DNA from 4 places in the Streptomyces sp. NPDC002580 genome. Region 1 is predicted to be linked to each of the others. Evidence: riboswitches for the same ligand, from Rfam matches in the RefSeq annotation. Region 1 holds a riboswitch; each other region holds the start of a gene.
The links. A riboswitch is a leader RNA that binds a small molecule or an ion and turns the genes downstream of it on or off. The one in region 1 is predicted to bind cobalamin.
Positions count from the first base shown of each region.

Region 2: linked by a shared signal. The riboswitch ahead of ACFYW7_RS25190 (CbtB-domain containing protein) and the one ahead of ACFYW7_RS26860 (CbtB-domain containing protein) in region 1 are both predicted to bind cobalamin.
Region 3: linked by a shared signal. The riboswitch ahead of ACFYW7_RS06115 (cobalamin biosynthesis protein) and the one ahead of ACFYW7_RS26860 (CbtB-domain containing protein) in region 1 are both predicted to bind cobalamin.
Region 4: linked by a shared signal. The riboswitch ahead of ACFYW7_RS22950 (ribonucleoside-diphosphate reductase subunit alpha) and the one ahead of ACFYW7_RS26860 (CbtB-domain containing protein) in region 1 are both predicted to bind cobalamin.

Region 1 is NZ_JBIAQZ010000009.1:177,533-182,290, forward strand. It holds gene ACFYW7_RS26840 (PadR family transcriptional regulator) at 1-462, opposite strand, end outside; gene ACFYW7_RS26845 (nuclear transport factor 2 family protein) at 545-937, shown strand; gene ACFYW7_RS26850 (ferredoxin) at 989-1,360, shown strand; gene ACFYW7_RS26855 (histidine phosphatase family protein) at 1,436-2,011, opposite strand; cobalamin riboswitch at 2,135-2,297, shown strand; gene ACFYW7_RS26860 (CbtB-domain containing protein) at 2,334-2,555, shown strand; gene ACFYW7_RS26865 (acyl-CoA dehydrogenase family protein) at 2,789-3,979, shown strand; partial or broken gene ACFYW7_RS26870 (transposase family protein) at 4,186-4,758, shown strand, end outside.
Region 2 is NZ_JBIAQZ010000008.1:308,843-313,600, reverse strand. It holds gene ACFYW7_RS25200 (cupin domain-containing protein) at 1-224, shown strand, start outside; gene ACFYW7_RS25195 (enoyl-CoA hydratase/isomerase family protein) at 476-1,537, shown strand; cobalamin riboswitch at 1,793-1,938, shown strand; gene ACFYW7_RS25190 (CbtB-domain containing protein) at 1,979-2,200, shown strand; gene ACFYW7_RS25185 (CbtA family protein) at 2,222-2,980, shown strand; gene meaB (methylmalonyl Co-A mutase-associated GTPase MeaB) at 3,151-4,134, opposite strand; gene scpA (methylmalonyl-CoA mutase) at 4,131-4,758, opposite strand, start outside.
Region 3 is NZ_JBIAQZ010000001.1:1,419,163-1,423,920, reverse strand. It holds gene ACFYW7_RS06130 (class II aldolase/adducin family protein) at 1-108, opposite strand, end outside; gene ACFYW7_RS06125 (anion permease) at 958-2,199, shown strand; gene ACFYW7_RS06120 (hypothetical protein) at 2,220-2,438, shown strand; cobalamin riboswitch at 2,575-2,718, shown strand; gene ACFYW7_RS06115 (cobalamin biosynthesis protein) at 2,824-3,771, shown strand; gene ACFYW7_RS06110 (cobyric acid synthase) at 3,768-4,758, shown strand, end outside.
Region 4 is NZ_JBIAQZ010000007.1:307,592-312,349, reverse strand. It holds gene mctP (monocarboxylate uptake permease MctP) at 1-1,418, shown strand, start outside; cobalamin riboswitch at 1,837-1,986, shown strand; gene ACFYW7_RS22950 (ribonucleoside-diphosphate reductase subunit alpha) at 2,120-4,513, shown strand; gene ACFYW7_RS22945 (ribonucleotide-diphosphate reductase subunit beta) at 4,513-4,758, shown strand, end outside.

The DNA.
Region 1 (4,758 bases):
CGGGCCGACGCGATCCGTCCCGGCGAGGTACTCCTCCTCGGTGCGGCCGTCGAGGAGGCGAACGCCGATCCGGTCGTAATGGGCCAGCTTGGCGCGCGCCCATTCCAGCCGCTCGGCGACCGACGCCCGGACGGCGTCCGCGTCCCCCTCGTCCAGGGCGTACACCTTCACCATCAGCTCGTCGCGGATCGCGGTGGGCCTCGCCGGATCGGCGGTGAAGGCCGCCAGCGCGGCGAGACCCGCCGCCGTCAGGGAGAACACCCGCTTGTTGGGCCGGCGCTCCTGCTGCACGAGCCTGGCCTCGATGAGCCCGTCGGACTCCATCCGGTCGAGTTCCCGGTACAACTGCTGGGGGGTCGCCATCCAGAAGTTGGCCACCGAGGCGTCGAACCCCTTGGCCAGGTCGTAGCCCGACGCCTCACCCTCCAGGAGCGCGGCCAGAACCGCGTTGCGCAATGCCATCCCGTCAGGCTAGACGGCACTCACCCATCCGACTAATCTGATCCGCACCTAATCAATTAGTTGAGTATGAGAGGCGGGTTCGATGAACTCCTTCCGCAAGGCCGTGGAGGCCGGTGACCTCGGCGCGGTCGAGGAGCTGCTGGCCGACGGTGTCGTGTTCACCAGTCCCGTCGCCTTCAAGCCGTATCCGGGCAAGGCGATGACCGCGGCCATCCTGCGCGGTGTCTGGCGCGTCTTCAGCGACTTCCGCTACGTCCGCGAGATCGCCGGAGCCGACGGCCGTGACCACGCGTTGGTCTTCACCGCCAAGGTGGGGGACAAGGAGATCAACGGCTGTGACTTCCTGCACTTCGACGAGGACGGGCTGATCGACGAATTCACCGTGATGGTGCGGCCGTTGTCGGCCGCGCAGGCGCTCTCCGAAGCCATGGGAGCGCAGTTCGAGCAGATCTCCCGGGAGGCGGCCGGGGCGTGAGGTCCCCGCGCCGCGCGGTTTGAACCGACTCCTTCCGGCTACCCGCCCGTTGTGACGACGACTTCCGAGCAAGAGCTCTTCCGGTTCCTGGAGGACCGGTTCGCCTGCGCCCAGGCCTGCGCCGATTGTGCCCTGGCCTGTGCGCTGCGGGTCGGCCTCATGGGTTCCGAGGGGCCCGAGGAGCAGGATCTCGCCCGGCGCAAGGGCATCCAGTGCGCGGAGGTGTGCGAGGCGACCTGTCACGTGCTGTCCGGGCAGCCGGGGCAGAACGAGTCGCGTATCCGCACCCAGTTGGAATGGTGCCGTGACGTCTGCCTGGAGTGCGCGGACGTCTTCGACGGGCAGCCCGGCGCGGAGGCGAGCGCCAAGACCAGCCGCGCGTGCGCCCAGGCGTGCGCGGACTTCATCGCCACGCTGAGGTGAGGGCGCCGGCCTACCCGGTCGCGCCCGACCGGGCCCTGGCCACCCACGTCCGCGGGCCGATGGGCCGAACGGCCCCTATCCGAGAGGGCGTCCGGCCCGCACGTTCCAGCGCCCCGAGCGCCCGCTGAACTCGGTCATGGTGAGCGGCGGCACGTCGACGCGCCAGAACGCCGAGTCGGGAGCCCCCAACACCCGTACCGTCAGGGCCCGTACGATCTCGGGTTCCACCACCGCGACGGTTCTGCCGTCGAACTCGGCCGCCGAGTCCAGGTGTTCGGTGACCCGGTCGCAGAACGCCCGCACCGACTCCCCGTCGTGCGGCGCCGACGAGGGATCCGCGAGCCAGCGCGCCACCGCCTCCGGCTCCTTCGCGCTCACCTCGGCCAGGGTCGCCCCGTGCCAGCGGCCCACGTCCAGACCGGCCAACTCCGGTGCGTCGACACCGCCGTCGAGCCCGAGCGCCTCCGCGGTCTGCCGGCACCGCGCGGTGGGGGAGACCCGCAGTCGGGCTCCGGCCGGCACGGCACCCGCCTCGGCCGCCGCCCGGGCGGTCCGCAGCCCGGCGGCGTCGACCGGACTCCCGGCGTCGAAGCGGGCCTCGCGCAGCGCCTCGCTGATCGCCGCGGAGATCAAGAACACTCGGCTCGTCATGCCGTCACTCTGCTACGCGCCGACCCGTTCGCCAAAGCCGGGCCGCGGTCCGGCAGGGCGGTCCCCGCGCGTCTCCGGCGCGCGGGGCTCACACGGCGCGGGCCGTGCGCGCCCTTTTCCGGGAACACGCTTCGCGGTACGGTCGCGTGGATATTGACGACGGTTCGGCGGAAGTCCGGTGGGAATCCGGCACGGTCGCGCCACTGTGAGCCCGGTACACGCCGCTCCGGCCAGGAGCGGTGAAGGCGGGCCGAGTCAGACCCGTGGCTGTCGTCCTGTGCACCACCGAGACGGGACGCGAGTTCCCCAGGAGGTTCCGCCCATGGCACAGTCCGTCGTCCAGCCGACCGTCACCCCCACTGCCGTACCCGCCAAGCTGCCGATCGGCGCGATCGCCCCCTGGGCGTTCTTCTTCGGCGTCCTGATGCTGGTCCTGCTCTACTTCGTCGGCGCCGAACAGGGCGCCACCTCCCTCGTGTCCGGCGAGAACGTCCACGAGTGGGTCCACGACGCACGCCACCTGCTCGGGTTCCCCTGCCACTGACGGCGGGAGACCGACGAGCCGAGAGATCACGCGACGACCGGCGGCCGACGGCCGCACGGGCGGCCGTCGCGACGGGGCGGAGCCGGGTTCGACCGGGCTCCGCCCCACCGCTTTGCCCCGTCGCACCCACCGCCGCGCCCCGAATCTGTCTCCCATGTCATCGGCATTCCCAATTTCTGCAACACGTTCTACGGTGTGCGCCGTCAGGTCGGCTCGGAGGGGCAGGAGGCGCCGTGCATCTCGAATACACGCCGGAGCAGCAGCGGTTGCGGACCGAACTGCGGCTCTACTTCGCCGAGTTGGTACCGGGCAACGCCTATGCGCGATACGGCGACCCGGCGGCGCAGAAGCGGTTCTACCGCGAGACGATCCGACGCCTGGGCGCGGACGGCTGGCTCGGGGTCGGCTGGCCCGAGGAGTACGGCGGCCGGGGCCTGAGCCCGATGGAGCAGTTCATCTTCTTCGACGAGGCGGCCCAGGCCGGGGTGCCGTTGCCCCTGATGGCGCTCAACACCGTCGGGCCGACCATCATGCGGTTCGGCACGGAGGAGCAGAAGTCGTACTTCCTGCCGAAGGTCCTCTCCGGTGAGATCGACTTCGCCATCGGCTACAGCGAGCCCGACGCCGGCACGGACCTCGCCGCTCTCAAGACCAAGGCCGTACGGGAAGGCGACACGGAGACCGGCCACTACACGGTGAACGGCCAGAAGATCTGGACGACGAACGGTGACACGGCCGACTGGGTGTGGCTCGCCGTCCGTACCGATCCGGACGCCCCGCCGCACAAGGGCATCACCATGCTGCTCGTGCCGACCTCCGACCCCGGCTACTCGTGCACGATCATCAACACCCTCGCCTCGCACGACACCACCGCGAGCTACTACGAGAACATCCGCGTCCCCGCCGCGCGCCGGGTGGGCGAGGAGAACAAGGGCTGGCGGCTGATCACCAACCAGCTCAACCACGAACGCGTCACCCTCGCGGCACACGGCACCATGGCCATCCGTGCCCTGCACGACGTCCAGCGCTGGGCGATGGAGACCAAACTCGCCGACGGCCGCCGCGTCGTCGACCTCCCGTGGGTGCGCCGCCTCCTGGCCCGCACGCACACCAGGCTCGACGCGATGAAACTCCTCAACTGGCGGATGGTGAACGCCGTCCAGGAGGGCACGCTCACCCCGCAGGACGCCTCCGCCGTCAAGGTGTACGGCTCGGAGGCGCGCCGGGACGCGTACGCCTGGCTGATGGAGATCGTCGCGGCCCCCGGCGTCCTCAAGGAGGGCTCCTCCGGAGCGGTCCTGAACGGCGAACTCGAACGGGGCTACCGGTCGGCGGTGATCTTCACCTTCGGCGGCGGCAACAACGAGATCCAGCGGGAGATCATCTCGTGGATCGGGCTGGGGATGCCGCGGGTGCGGCGGTAGTTGTGTGTGACGAAGCTTTTTAGTTGGCACAAAAGCGGGATAGTTGGCACCGAACCTCCGACGCGGACCGAAGGGTAGCGGGCCTGGCTTGCGGACTGAGCCTTTCCAACCTGCCTATGATGCCCGCGTGTTGGACGGTTCAGCGAAGCGGCGAAGCTCCTGGTAGACGGGTTCTCGACCAAGATCACCCGTACCGCCAGGAGCGCGTGCTTGTTCACCCGTCGTCGATCGACCTGTCCAGTCGCACTCTGCGGCACCTGACCGGGCAGCTCGCAGGCCGCCGCAGGGAGATCGGTACCCGGTGGCGGCGGCCGGCGGCCGGGCGTCAGGCCCCGCTCGCCCTGGCCCACCTGCGGTGCGGTGACACCTGTGTCCGGTTCGCTGCCGGGTTCAGCGTCGGGATCGCGACGGTCTACCGCTGCATACGCGAGGCCGTCGAGGTTCTGACCACACCGGCTCCCACCCTGGCCGAGGCGATGACGACGGCCCGGACGAAGGCGTTTGTGATCCTGGACGGCACGCCGCCGCCGATCGGCCGGATCGCCGCCGACACCCCGTAGCACTCCGGGAAACACAAACGCCACGGCATGAACGTGCAGGTCCTCGCCGATCCGTTCGGACGTCTGCCGTGGGCCTCAGCAGCGCTGCCCGGCTCGACTCACGATCTGACGGCCGCCCGGCACCACGGGATCATCGACGCGCTCACCACCGCGGAGCTGAAGTGCTGGGCGGACAAGGCGTATCAGGGGGCCGGTGGTCCCATCCGAGTCCTGTTCCGG
Region 2 (4,758 bases), on a different contig from region 1:
ATCCCGAGTTCGTCTTCCTCGACGACTCGGGGGCCGAGCCCGAGGAAGTACGCCTGCGCACCTCCCCCGGTGACTACATCTTCGTGCCCCCGTTCGTGCCGCACCGCGAGGAGAACCCGGACCCCGCCGAAGAGGCCGTCGTCGTCATCGCCCGCAGCACACAGGAGGCGATCGTGGTCAACCTGCCGCAGCTGTACGTGCTCCGGCCCGGGGACGGAGCCTGAAGGAACCGGCCGCCGGGTCGACGCGCACCCCGGTCGACGTGTTCTCCAGCACGCGTTCCCCTCGCCCCGATGGGCCGCCCGTCATGACCCGGAGTCGAGCGCCCCGCGCTTCCCGCACCCGCGCGGGAGCCGCGACGGCCGGTGGGTACCGTAGCGAGAAGACCGCCGTGACCGGCGAACGCACCGGACCCCGGAAGGAACCGACGAGACATGCGCGTCATCGTGGCCCGCGCCCTGACGGAGGCGTTCGGATGAACGGCACCGGGGCACACGGCGCCGAGGAACCCGTCCTGCTGCGCACCGAAGGACGCGCCGCCCACATCATCCTCAACCGGCCGAGGGCGCTGAACGCGCTGAACCACGCGATGGTGCGCCGGATCGACCGGGCGCTCGCCGCCTGGGAACACGACCCGGCCGTCGAGACCGTGGTCATCACCGGCGCCGGCGAGCGCGGGCTGTGCGCGGGCGGCGACATCCGCGTCGTCCACGACGACGCGCGCGACGGGGACGGCACCGCCTCCGCCGCCTTCTGGCGCGACGAGTACCACCTCAACGCCCGCATCGCCCGCTATCCCAAGCCGTACGTGGCCGTCATGGACGGCATCGTCATGGGCGGCGGCGTCGGTGTCTCCGCGCACGGCGGCGTCCGGGTCGTCACCGAGCGGTCGAGGATCGCCATGCCCGAGACCGGGATCGGCTTCGTCCCCGATGTCGGCGGCACCCACCTGCTCGCCCTCGCCCCGGGCGAGCTGGGCACCCACCTCGCCCTCACGGGCGCCTCGATCGGCGCGGCCGACGCCCTGCTGTGCGGCCTCGCCGACCACTACCTGCCCTCCGCGTCGCTCCGGGAGTTCGTCGCCGACCTGGCCGACAGACCCGTACGGGAGGCTCTCGCCCGCCACGCGCGGGCGGCGCCCCCGGCCGAACTGGCCGACCGGCGGGAGTGGATCGACGCCTGCTACTCCGCCGACACGGTGGAGGAGATCCTGCGACGCCTGTTCGCGGTCGGTGACCCGGCGGCCAAGGAGACCGCCGAGATCCTCCTCGGCAACTCGCCCACCGCGCTGAAGGTCACGCTGGCCGCCCTGCGCCGCGCCCGGCGGCTCGGCCGGCTGGAGCCCGTCCTGGACCAGGAGTTCCGGGTCTCCTGCGCGGCCCTGTCCGCCCCCGACCTCGTGGAGGGCGTCCGGGCCCAGATCATCGACAAGGACCGCGACCCGCACTGGTCCCCGGCCACCCTCGCCGAGGTCACCGACGCCGACGTCGAACGCTTCTTCGTCTCCTTGGGAGAGGGCGAACTCGGGCTCGCGTGACCGGCACCGCGCTGACGCGGGCGGCCGGGCGGGACGCTCGCGCCCACGGCCCCGGCCGCCCCGCGGCGGCCGGGGGCCCCTCGGAGTTCGTTCCGAACTGCCTTCAGCTGTAAGTGAGTTGTGAGGGACGCGTACCGAACTCGGCAGGCCCGACAGCCGGGTCGCCCGCCGGGGCGCGGGTGACCCACCCCGTCCCAGGAGACCCGTCACCTGGGACGAGAGGAAGATCACGGCGGACGGCGCGGTCTTGGCGGTGAACTCGCCAGGCGGTACGGTCGGTCCGATATTGATGACGTCAAGACGGAAGCCGGTGGAAATCCGGCACGGTCGCGCCACTGTGAACGGGACGCCCAGCCATGCTGGGCGCCGCGTGAGTCAGACCCGTAGGCGTCATCCTGTGCACCACCGAGATGGGACGCGAACTCCCGAGGAGGTCCTGCCATGGCGCAGACCGTCGCTCCGCCGACCGCCACCACCCCCGCCCTTCCGGCCAAGCTGCCGATCGGCGCGATCGCCCCCTGGGCGGTCTTCTTCGGCATCCTGATGCTGGTCCTGCTGTACTTCGTCGGCGCCGAACAGGGCGCCACCTCCGTCGTCTCGGGCGAGGACGTCCACGAATGGGTGCACGACGCCCGCCACCTGCTCGGTTTCCCCTGCCACTGACGCGAGGGACAGCACTCACCCATGAACTCCGCAACGGTAAGAAACCTGCTCGTGCGAGGCATGCTCGCCGGTCTCGCGGCCGGTGTACTCGCCCTGGTCGTCGCCTACTTCCTCGGTGAACCGAGCGTGGACAGCGCGATCGCCTTCGAGGAGGCCCAGGCCTCCGGGCACGAGCACGAGGTCGAACTCGTCTCCCGCAGTCTCCAGTCCACCGCCGGACTCGCGACCGGTGTCCTGCTCTACGGCATCGCCTTCGGCGGCATCGCCGCGCTCGCCTACTGCTTCGCGCTCGGCCGCGTGGGCCGCCTCGGCCCCCGCGCGACCGCGCTGCTGCTGTCGGGGACCGCACTGATCGCCGTCTACGTCGTGCCGTTCCTGAAGTACCCGGCCAACCCGCCGGCCGTCGGTGACCACGAGACCATCGGCAAGCGGACCACCCTGTACTTCCTGATGATGGTCCTCGGTGTGCTCCTGGCGATCGGCGCCACCGTCCTCGGCAAGCGCCTCGCGCCGACGGTGGGCACCTGGTACGCGACGGTCGCCGCCGTGGCGGCCTTCGTGGTCGTGATCGGCCTGGCCTACGAGTTCCTGCCCGCGATCAACGAGGTGCCAGGTGACTTCCCGGCCACCGTGCTGTGGCGGTTCCGGCTCTCCGCCCTGGCCATCCAGACGGTCCTGTGGGGCGGATTCGGCCTCGTCTTCGGCGAGTTGGCCGAACGCGTGCTGAACCCCAGGCCCGCCGCGGTCGCGGCCGGACGATCGGTCCCGGCCGCGCGCTGATCCTTCGGGACGTGCGTTTTCGGACGTGCCTCCGGTACGGAGAAGGGCTCCTCGGAATCCTCCGAGGGGCCCTTCCGCGTTTCGGTGCCCAGGCGGCCGGGTCGTGGCGGATACCGCGAGGCCTTGGGGCGACGGGCGCGGGACCGGTGGGTCATCCGCCCCCGCGTGGCTCAGGGCGCTTCGCGGCCGAACGCCTTCAGAATGCGTTCCGCGGCGAGCGTCGCCGTCAACCCGCCCTCCCGCACCTGCCGTTCGAGGTCGGGGGCGAGCGCCCGTACCGCCTGGTCGGAGTGCAGCCGGCCGAGGAGTTCGTCGCGGACCATCGTCCAGGTCCAGTCGACCTGCTGGTCACGGCGTTTGTCGGCGAGGCGGCCGGTCGAGTCGAGCAGGGTGCGGTGCTGTTCCAGACGCTCCCAGACGGTGTCCAGACCCGACGACTCCCGGGCGCTGCAACTCAGCACGGGCGGCGTCCACACCGCGTCCTTGCCGTGCATCAGCCGCAGGGCGCCCGCCAGTTCACGCGCCGCCGACTGCGCGTCGCGCTCGTGCGGGCCGTCCGCCTTGTTGACGGCGATCACGTCGGCCAGCTCCAGGACACCCTTCTTGATGCCCTGCAACTGGTCTCCGGTGCGGGCCAGCGTCAACAGCAGGAACGAGTCCACCATGTTGGCGACGGCCGTCTCGGACTGGCCGACCCCGACCGTCTCCACCAGCACCACGTCGTAGCCGGCCGCCTCCATCACCACGATCGACTCGCGGGTCGCCTTCGCCACCCCGCCGAGCGTGCCGGCGGTGGGGGAGGGGCGGATGAACGCGGCCGGATCGACGGCCAGTCGCTCCATCCGGGTCTTGTCGCCGAGGATCGAACCGCCCGTCCGGCTGGACGACGGATCGACGGCGAGCACCGCGACCCGGAACCCGAGCTGGGTCAGCATGGTGCCGAAGGCGTCGATGAACGTCGACTTGCCCACCCCCGGCACCCCGCTGATGCCGATCCGCCGCGCCTTGCCGCTGTGCGGGAGCAGCTCGGTCAGCAACTCCTGCGCCAGCGCCCGGTGCTGGGGCCGGGTGGACTCGACGAGCGTGATGGCACGGGCGACCAGCGCCCGCTTCCCGTCGAGCACACCCTTGACATAGGTGTCGAGTTCGATCACAGGTCGTGCCCGAGACCGGCAGAGAGCCGCTCGACGAGGTCGTACGCCGCGTCCGGGATCACCGTCCCGGGTGGGAACACGGCGGCCGCGCCCATCTCCAGCAGCGTCGGCACGTCCTGCGGCGGGATCACCCCGCCGACCACGACCATGATGTCCTCGCGGCCCTCCGCCGCCAGCTCCTCGCGCAGCGCGGGGACGAGGGTGAGGTGCCCGGCGGCCAGCGAGGAGACGCCCACGATGTGCACGTCCGCCTCCACGGCCTGGCGGGCGACCTCGCCCGGCGTCTGGAACAGCGGGCCGACGTCGACGTCGAAGCCGAGGTCGGCGAACGCGGTCGCGATCACCTTCTGGCCGCGGTCGTGACCGTCCTGGCCCATCTTCGCGACCAGGATGCGCGGGCGACGGCCCTCGGCCTCCTCGAACGCGTCCACCAGGGTGCGGGTGCGGTCCACGGACGGCGACTCCCCTGCCTCGTTGCGGTACACGCCGGAGATCGTACGGATCTGGCCCGCGTGGCGCCCGTACACCTTCTCCAGGGCGTCGGAGATCTCCCCGACGGTGGCCATCGCGCGGGCCGCGCGGACCGCCAGTTCCAGCAGGTTGCCCTCACCGGCGGCCGCCCGC
Region 3 (4,758 bases), on a different contig from region 1:
GGTCACCGTACGGCGGGCCGTCGCGACGAGCTGGTCCCAGGCCCGCCCGACGGCGTCCCGGGCGTCCCTCGCGGCCGGCCCGTCCCCCGTGTCGCCCTCGTCCGACATCCGCGGGTCCTCCCACCTGTCCCGTGCGCCCCTGGCCGCTCGGCCATGCCGCGATCCTGCCAGGAACGCACGCCGACGCACCCCGGGCGGGCGCACCCCGGAACCCGAACACGCCTCACGGGGCCGGATGTCCCACGCGTCCCGTCCCGGGCCGCCCGGACCGGGTGCCTCGCACGCGACGGCGGAGCCCGGCACCCGGGTGGCGCACTTCGTATACAACGACGGGCCCGGCGCGCGGACGGCTGGAAACCGCCGTCGGCGGCGACACCGACTCGGACACCGGGCGAACCCGCACGACATGCGCGAACGCCTCGCCCGACCAGGGACGCGACAGGAACGCGACAGGAACGCGCCAAGGACACGACGGCGACGTGACGGGGAGATGGATCAAGGTTTTCGGCTACGGGACCCACAAAGAGACCGGTCATGTCATGTGATGTGCGTCACAGTGCCTCATCAGGTCGTCCACACCGGACACGGCCGGGCTTTTGTCGCGAATGACGCCCCGTGGCCGACCCGTCACGGCCCGGTGACACCGGCGCGTCCTCGACGCGGCACTCTCCGACCCGCCCCCGCGAGGCTTTCAGCGGCGCCACAACGGCGGCGACCTGCTATGTGACCGGAATCTCATGCGCGGAACCCCCTCCGCGCGGACGGTTCGGCCCGCGGCGGGAACCCGTACCGGAACCCGATATTCCGTATCCGTTCGAACCAGGGCATCGCCCTCCGTCACAAGCGGAACAGCGATCCACCGTTCGGGACACCATGCCGCCCGACCCAGTTCATCTTCCGTTCACCCAGGTTGCCTACGGTCCCCCTGCCACTGACGTCCAACAGAAGCCTGGGTAAATGGAACACATCACGCTCCTCCTCGGAATCGTGATCGTCACCGCTCTCGTGTTCGATTTCACGAACGGTTTCCACGACACCGCCAACGCGATGGCCACCACCATCTCGACCGGCGCCCTCAAGCCCAAGGTCGCGGTGGCCATGTCCGCCGCCCTGAACCTTGTCGGCGCCTTCCTCTCGGTGGAGGTCGCCAACACGATCTCCAAAGGCCTCGTCGACGAATCCGGCATCCGGCCAGAAGTGATCTTCGCGGCGCTCGTCGGCGCGATCCTCTGGAACCTGGTGACGTGGCTCGTCGGACTTCCGTCCAGCTCCTCGCACGCCCTCATGGGCGGCCTGGTGGGCGCCACCATCGCCTCCGCCGGTACCGGCGCGGTGCACGGGGACGTCCTGGTCGGCAAGGTGCTCCTCCCCGCCGTCGTGGCCCCGATCGTCGCCGGTCTGGCCGCGATGGTCGCCACCCGGCTGTCGTACAAGCTCAGTGGCAACACCGACACCAAGGCCAGCAAGAAGGGTTACCGCGCCGGCCAGATAGCCTCCGCGGGCCTGGTCTCGCTGGCCCACGGCACCAACGACGCGCAGAAGACGATGGGCATCATCACCCTGGCCCTGGTCGCCGGTGGCGCCGTCGCTCCCGACTCCGACCCGCCGGTCTGGGTCATCCTCTCCGCCGGTCTCGCGATCGCGCTCGGCACCTACCTGGGCGGCTGGCGCATCATCCGCACGATGGGCAAGGGCCTGACCGACCTCCAGCCGCAGCAGGGCTTCGCCGCCCAGACCAGCGCGGCCACGGTCATCCTGGCCTCCTCGCACATCGGCTTCTCGCTCTCCACCACGCACTCGGTCTCCGGTTCCGTGATGGGCGCGGGTCTCGGCCGCAAGGGCGGGGTGGTCCGCTGGTCCACCGCCACCCGGATGGCTGTCGCCTGGGTCCTCACGCTGCCCGCCGCCGCCCTGGTCGGCGCGCTCGCCGAGTGGGTCACCGGTTTCGGCGCCTGGGGCACCACGCTCGTCGCCGTCTTCCTGGTCGCTTCCAGCTTCGCGATCTGGCGCCGCTCGCGCCGCGAGGTCATCGACCACACCAACGTCAACGACGACGCGGAGCCCGCCGGTGTGGTGACCACGGCCATCGCCGCCGTCACCCCGCCCCCGGTCGGCACCCTGACCGAGGGCCTCACGGCCACCATCCCGGCCCCCGCCGAGCCCACGACGACGCCTTCGGCGCCGTCCGCCGTGGCCTGAGAACCGAAGGAAGAAACAGCATGCACATCGACTGGTCAGCCCTCGGTTCCGTCTTCGGGGTCAGCCTCGGGGTGACCGTGGCCCTCGTCGGCCTCTTCACCCTCGGCGTCGCGGGCCTCTCCAAGAAGGAGTCGGCCCAGGGCGGTTCCGCGGTCGCGGCGGCCACCGGCGCGTACGTCTGCTTCGCGGCCTGCGCCGCGGCGGTGGCGTACGGCATCTCCCTGATCATGACCAAGTAACCCGGAGCCAGAAGCCAGGAAAAAGGTTTCACCGGGCACTACCGCGCGTGGGGTGCGGGACGGATCACCGTCCCGCACCCCACGCGTATGTGGGCCTGCGCACACTGTCCCCCCGCAGGTCAACAGCCAGTTGACGGCCGTTCGCACCCCGTGGTGGACTGCCGGAGCCAAGTACGGCGGCATGAGAGGAAGCCGGTGCGAATCCGGCGCGGTCCCGCCACTGTCATCGGGGAGGAAACTCCCCGGGAGCCAGGAACTCTCACCGCCGGTCTAGTCGAACCAGGGCGTGGACACCCTGAGTGAGGACATATCGCCATGCGCGGCTGCCCGTTGCCCGTTTCGCTGAGTACGAAGGTTCCGCCCCACCCCACGGCCGGCTGACCCCGTGCGTGCCGATCGCGTCTTCGCGTACGGCGCCGCCGCCGGCCTTCTCGGCGACCTGCTGCTCGGCGATCCCCGCCGGGGGCATCCGGTCGCCGCGTTCGGGCGGGCCGCCGCATCCGTGGAGCGGACGCTGTGGCGGGACCACCGGGGCTGGGGCGCCCTGCACACGGCCGTCTGCGTGGGCGGTGCCACCGGGCTCGCCGCGCTCGCGAGCCGTTCCGTGCGCGGATCGCGCACCGCGTCCGTCGCCCTGACCGCCGCCACCACCTGGGCCGTCGTCGGAGGGACCTCCCTCGGCCGGGAGGCCCGGGCCGTCGCGGGCGCGCTCGCGGCCGGTGACCTCGAGGTGGCCCGTGAGCGGCTGCCGCATCTGTGCGGGCGCGATCCGCAGGCGCTGGACGCCGACGGTGTCGCGCGCGCGGTCGTCGAGTCCGTCGCCGAGAACACCTCCGACGCCGTGGTCGGCGCTCTGGTCTGGGGCGCCGTCGGCGGTGTGCCCGGACTCGTCGCCTTCCGCGCCGTGAACACGCTCGACGCCATGGTCGGGCACAGGTCCCCCCGCTACCGGCGCTACGGCTGGGCCTCCGCCCGGCTCGACGACGTCGCCGGCTGGCCGGGAGCCCGGCTGACCGCCGCCCTCGCCGCCGCGGCGGGAGGCGACCCACGGGGCGCCGTGCGCGCCTGGCGCGCGGACGCGCACAGACACCCGAGTCCCAACGCCGGTCCCGTGGAGGCCTCGTTCGCCGGAGCGCTCGGCGTGCGGCTCGGCGGCACCCTGTCGTACGGGGGCCGGGTCGAGCACCGGCCCGTGCTCAACACCTCGGGCCGCGCGGTCCGGGTCCAGGACATCGAGCGGGCCGTCCGGCTCTCCCGCCGCGTCGGCTGGCTCGCGCTCGGCGTGGGCGCCGCGGGACGCGTCCTGCTCACCAGGAAGGGACGAACCGCATGAGCGGCGGACTGCTGATCGCCGGGACCACCTCCGACGCGGGCAAGAGCGTCGTGACCGCCGGGATCTGCCGGTGGCTGGTGCGCCGGGGCGTGAAGGTCGCGCCCTTCAAGGCCCAGAACATGTCCCTCAACTCGTTCGTGACGCGCGAGGGCGCCGAGATCGGGCGGGCGCAGGCCATGCAGGCACAGGCCGCCCGGGTGGAGCCGACCGCGCTGATGAATCCCGTGCTGCTCAAGCCCGGCAGCGACCGGAGCAGCCAGGTCGTCCTGATGGGCCGGCCGGTGGGCGAGATGAGCGCCCGCGGGTTCTTCGGGGGGTCCGACGGCCCGGCCCCCGGGGAGCGGCTGCGCGGCGGACGCCAGGAAGCACTCCTCGGCACCGTCCTCGACTGTCTGGCCGAGTTGCGGGGCACGTATGACGCGGTGATCTGTGAAGGGGCCGGCAGCCCGGCCGAGATCAACCTGCGGCGCACCGACATCGTGAACATGGGGGTGGCACGGAACGCGCGGCTTCCCGTGCTCGTCGTCGGCGACATCGACCGGGGCGGGGTGTTCGCCTCGTTCTTCGGGACGGTCGCGCTGCTGTCCCCCGAGGACCAGGCGCTCGTCGCCGGGTTCCTCGTCAACAAGTTCCGGGGGGACGTCAGTCTGCTGGAGCCCGGGCTCGACATGCTGCACGGTCTCACCGGGCGGCGCTCCTACGGCGTCCTGCCCTTCCAGCACGGTCTCGGCATCGACGAGGAGGACGGGCTGCGGGTCTCGCTGCGCGGAGCCGTCCGCGAGTCCGCGGTCTCCTCCCCCGTCGGCGACGACATCCTGCGGGTCGCCGTCTGCGCGGTGCCGCTGATGTCGAACTTCACCGACGTGGACGCGCTGGCCGCCGAACCGGGCGTCGTGGTGCGGTTCGTGGACCGGGCCGAGGAACTGACCGACGCCGATCTGGTCATCGTTCCCGGGACCCGGGGCACGGTGAAGGCACTGAGGTGGC
Region 4 (4,758 bases), on a different contig from region 1:
ACACCTTCGTCGCCGTACCCGCGGCGATCTACGCGGCGGGCGCGGCCGGCTTCTTCGCCGTGCCGTACACGATCCTGGTCTACCCGCTGATCTTCACGTTCCTGCCCCGCCTGTGGTCGGTCTCCCACAAGCACGGCTACGTGACGACCTCGGACTTCGTACGCGGCCGCCACGGTTCCAAGAGCCTTTCCCTGGCCGTGGCCGTCACCGGCATCCTGGCCACCATGCCGTACATCGCGCTCCAACTGGTCGGCATCCAGGCCGTCCTCGACGTGATGGGCGTGGGCGGCGGCGAGAGCACCAACTGGTTCGTCAAGGACCTGCCCCTCCTCATCGCCTTCGGCGTGCTGGCCGCGTACACCTACTCCTCGGGCCTGCGGGCGCCCGCCCTGATCGCGTTCGTGAAGGACACCCTGATCTACATCGTGATCGCGGTGGCCATCATCTACATCCCGATCAAGCTGGGCGGCTTCGACGAGATCTTCAAGGCGGCGAGCGACAAGTACACGGCCGCGGGCGCGGGCGGGCTCGTCCCCGCCGAGGCGGGCCAGTGGACGTACGCCACCCTCGCGCTCGGCTCGGCGCTGGCGCTGTTCATGTATCCGCACTCGATCACCGCGACGCTGTCCAGCCGCAGCCGCGAGGTGATCCGCCGCAACACCACGATCCTGCCGCTGTACTCGCTGATGCTGGGGCTGCTCGCCCTGCTCGGGTTCATGGCGATCGCGGCCGGCGTGAAGGTGCAGAACGGCCAGCTCGCCATCCCCCAGCTCTTCGAGAACATGTTCCCGGACTGGTTCGCGGGCGTGGCCTTCGCGGCCATCGGCATCGGGGCGCTCGTCCCGGCGGCCATCATGTCGATCGCGGCCGCGAACCTCTTCACCCGCAACATCTACAAGGACTTCATCAAGCCGGACGCGACCCCCCGGCAGGAGACCCAGGTCTCCAAGCTGGTCTCGCTCCTGGTGAAGGTGGGCGCGCTGGTCTTCGTCCTCACCATGGACAAGACCGTCGCGATCAACTTCCAGCTGCTCGGCGGCATCTGGATCCTGCAGACCTTCCCGGCGCTGGTCGGCGGGCTGTTCACCCGCTGGTTCCACCGCTGGGCGCTGCTGGGCGGCTGGGCCGTCGGCATGCTCTACGGCACGATCGCCGCCTACGGGGTGGCCTCGCCGACCCAGAAGCACTTCGGGGGCAGTTCGAAGGAGATCCCCGGCATCGGGGAGATCGGCTACCTCGGCCTGACGGCGTTCGTCCTGAACGTGGCCGTGGCCGTCGTCCTCACCTTCGCCCTGCGGGCGTTCAACGCCCCCGAGGGCGTCGACGAGACCTCTCCCGAGGACTACACGGCCGACGCGGGGGACCCCGGAGTCGCGACGGAGCTCCCGCCCGCCACCGCGGCGGAGGCGAGCCACTGACCGGCGGCCGTCGGTGACCGGCAACCGGACACGGTGACGGCCACGGGTCCTGAACGGCATCACAGCGGCGTACGACGGGCCGCCGGACGGGGATCCGGCGGCCCGTCGCCGTGCCGGGCGGGCCTGCGTGCGGGCGGGCGGACCAGCCGGCGTGGACATCGCCCTCGGGCCCGCGTAGCCCGAGGAGCACCCGGCGGCGGGCGGGATCACGGCACGAGTCCGTCCCGCCGGGGGCGCCCCGCGCGGCGCCGTCGCGGCCGGGGCGAGGCGGCCCCGCCCGTCCCGGAGCGCGCCCGTGCCCCCTTTTCCCGGGTTCGACGACATCCGCCGCTCACCTACGAGTTGACGATCCGGCACGCTCCGTAACGCCCCTCGACGTCGACCTGACACAACATGTGGGGGTACTCCCGGAGCCCGGCACAAGATGTATGCTCATGGTCGCTGTCGCCGCAGGGGAATCCGGTGCAAATCCGGAACTGTCCCGCAACGGTGTACTTGTGTGCTTCCGCGTTCCCGCGCGTCCGCACCCGTGTCAGTCCGAGGACCTGCCGACAGCGCGCCCCGGCCGTCCGGCCCGGGTGCCGACGACGTCCGGGCCTCGCGGAATGGGCCGGTGGACGCGGTGCGCTGCCGCCCAGGAGCGCTCCCGTGTGCCCCGTGCCTCCCCGCCAGGCCCCGTGCCGAGCGAGGGAGAGCCCCACGTGACCATCGCGCCAGCCGATCCGGCTTCAGTGACCGCGCAGCAGGCCCCGGTGGAGACCGACGGTCCCGGAGTCACGCTGCTGCGGACCCTGACGGATCTCACCGCCGACCTCCCCGACGCCGACCCGGGCCGGGTCGCCGCCGCGGCGCTGCGCGGCCGGTCCGCCCGCGCCGACGAGGCCGAGCTGCGCGAACTGGCCACCGAGGCGGCCGCGGGTCTCATCTCCGAGGACCCCGCCTACTCCCGGCTGGCCGCCCGGCTCCTCACCGTCAGCATCGCCGTGGAGGCCGCCTCCCAGGGCGTCACGACCTTCTCCGAGTCGGTCGCCGTCGGCCACCGCGAGGGCCTGATCGCCGACCGCACGGCCGAGTTCGTCCGGCTGCACACGGCCCGCCTCGACGCGCTGATCGCCGCCTCCTCGGCCGAGGCCGCCGACGACCGCTTCGGCTACTTCGGGCTGCGCACGCTGCACAGCCGCTACCTGCTCCGGCACCCGATCACCCGTCAGGTCGTCGAGACACCCCAGCACTTCATGCTCCGGGTGGCGTGCGGCCTCGCCGAGGACGACACGGCCCGCTCCGTGGACGAGGTCGGCGCGCTCTACCGGCTCATGAGCCGCCTCGACTACCTCCCCTCCTCCCCCACGCTCTTCAACTCCGGTACGCGGCACCCGCAGATGTCGTCCTGCTACCTCCTCGACTCCCCGCTCGACGAGCTGGACTCCATCTACGACCGCTACCACCAGGTGGCGCGCCTGTCGAAGCACGCGGGCGGCATCGGCCTGTCGTACTCCCGCATCCGCAGCCGCGGTTCGCTGATCCGGGGCACCAACGGGCACTCCAACGGCATCGTCCCGTTCCTGAAGACGCTCGACGCCTCGGTGGCCGCGGTGAACCAGGGCGGCCGGCGCAAGGGCGCCGCCGCGGTCTACCTGGAGACCTGGCACTCCGACATCGAGGAGTTCCTGGAACTGCGCGACAACACCGGTGAGGACGCCCGGCGCACGCACAACCTGAACCTCGCGCACTGGATCCCGGACGAGTTCATGCGCCGGGTGAACGAGGACGGCGCCTGGTCCCTGTTCTCCCCCTCCGACGTGCCCGAGCTGGTCGACCTGTGGGGCGACGCGTTCGACGCGGCCTACCGCAAGGCCGAGGAGGCGGGCCTCGCCAGGAAGACCATCCCGGCCCGCGACCTCTACGGCCGCATGATGCGCACCCTCGCGCAGACCGGCAACGGCTGGATGACCTTCAAGGACGCCGCCAACCGCACCGCCAACCAGACGGCGGAGCCGGGCCACACCGTCCACTCCTCGAACCTGTGCACCGAGATCCTGGAGGTCACGGACGACGGGGAGACGGCGGTCTGCAACCTGGGCTCGGTCAACCTCGGCGCGTTCGTCGTCGGCGACGACATCGACTGGGAGCGGCTCGACGAGACCGTGCGCACCGCGGTCACCTTCCTCGACCGCGTGGTGGACATCAACTTCTACCCGACCGAGCAGGCGGGCCGCTCCAACGCCAGGTGGCGTCCGGTGGGCCTCGGCGCGATGGGTCTCCAGGACGTCTTCTTCAAGCTGCGGCTGCCGTTCAACTCGCCCGCGGCCCGCGCCCTGTCCACCCGGATCGCCGAGCGCATCATGCTCGCCGCGTACGAGGCCTCCGCGGACCTCGCCGAGCGCAACGGCCCGCTCCCCGCCTGGGAGAAGACCCGTACCGCCCGCGGTGTGCTGCACCCGGACCACTTCGAGGTCGAGCTGAACTGGCCGGAGCGGTGGGCCGCCCTGCGCGAGCGGATCGCCGCGGTCGGCATGCGCAACTCGCTGCTCCTCGCGATCGCGCCCACCGCCACCATCGCGTCGATCGCGGGCGTGTACGAGTGCATCGAGCCGCAGGTCTCGAACCTGTTCAAGCGCGAGACGCTCTCCGGCGAGTTCCTCCAGGTCAACTCCTACCTGGTGGACGAGCTGAAGAAGCTCGGCGTGTGGGACGCGCAGACCCGTGAGGCGCTGCGCGAGTCCAGCGGTTCGGTGCAGGGCTTCACCTGGGTCCCGCAGGACGTCCGCGACCTGTACCGCACGGCGTGGGAGATCCCGCAGCGCGGCCTGATCGACATGGCCGCCGCCCGGACACCGTTCCTGGACCAGGCCCAGTCGCTGAACCTGTTCCTGGAGACGCCGACCATCGGCAAGCTCTCCTCGATGTACTCGTACGCCTGGAAGTCGGGCCTGAAGACGACGTACTACCTGCGCTCCCGTCCCGCGACCCGCATCGCCCGCGCCGCCCAGGCGCAGGCGCGCCCCGAGACGGCCATCCCCGTCCAGCAGGCGGCCGACCCCGACGCCGTCGCCTGCTCCCTTGAGAACCCCGAGTCCTGCGAGGCCTGCCAGTGATGAGCGACACGAACACCGAGAAGGCCGCGTCCGAGAAGAACCTCCTCGACCCGGGCTTCGAACTCACCCTGCGCCCCATGCGCTACCCGGACTTCTACGAGCGCTACCGGGACGCCATCAAGAACACCTGGACCGTCGAGGAGGTCGACCTCCACTCGGACGTCGCCGACCTCGCGAAGCTGTCGCAGGGCGAGCAGCACATGATCGGCCGGCTGGTCGCGTTCTTCGCGACGGGCGACTCGATC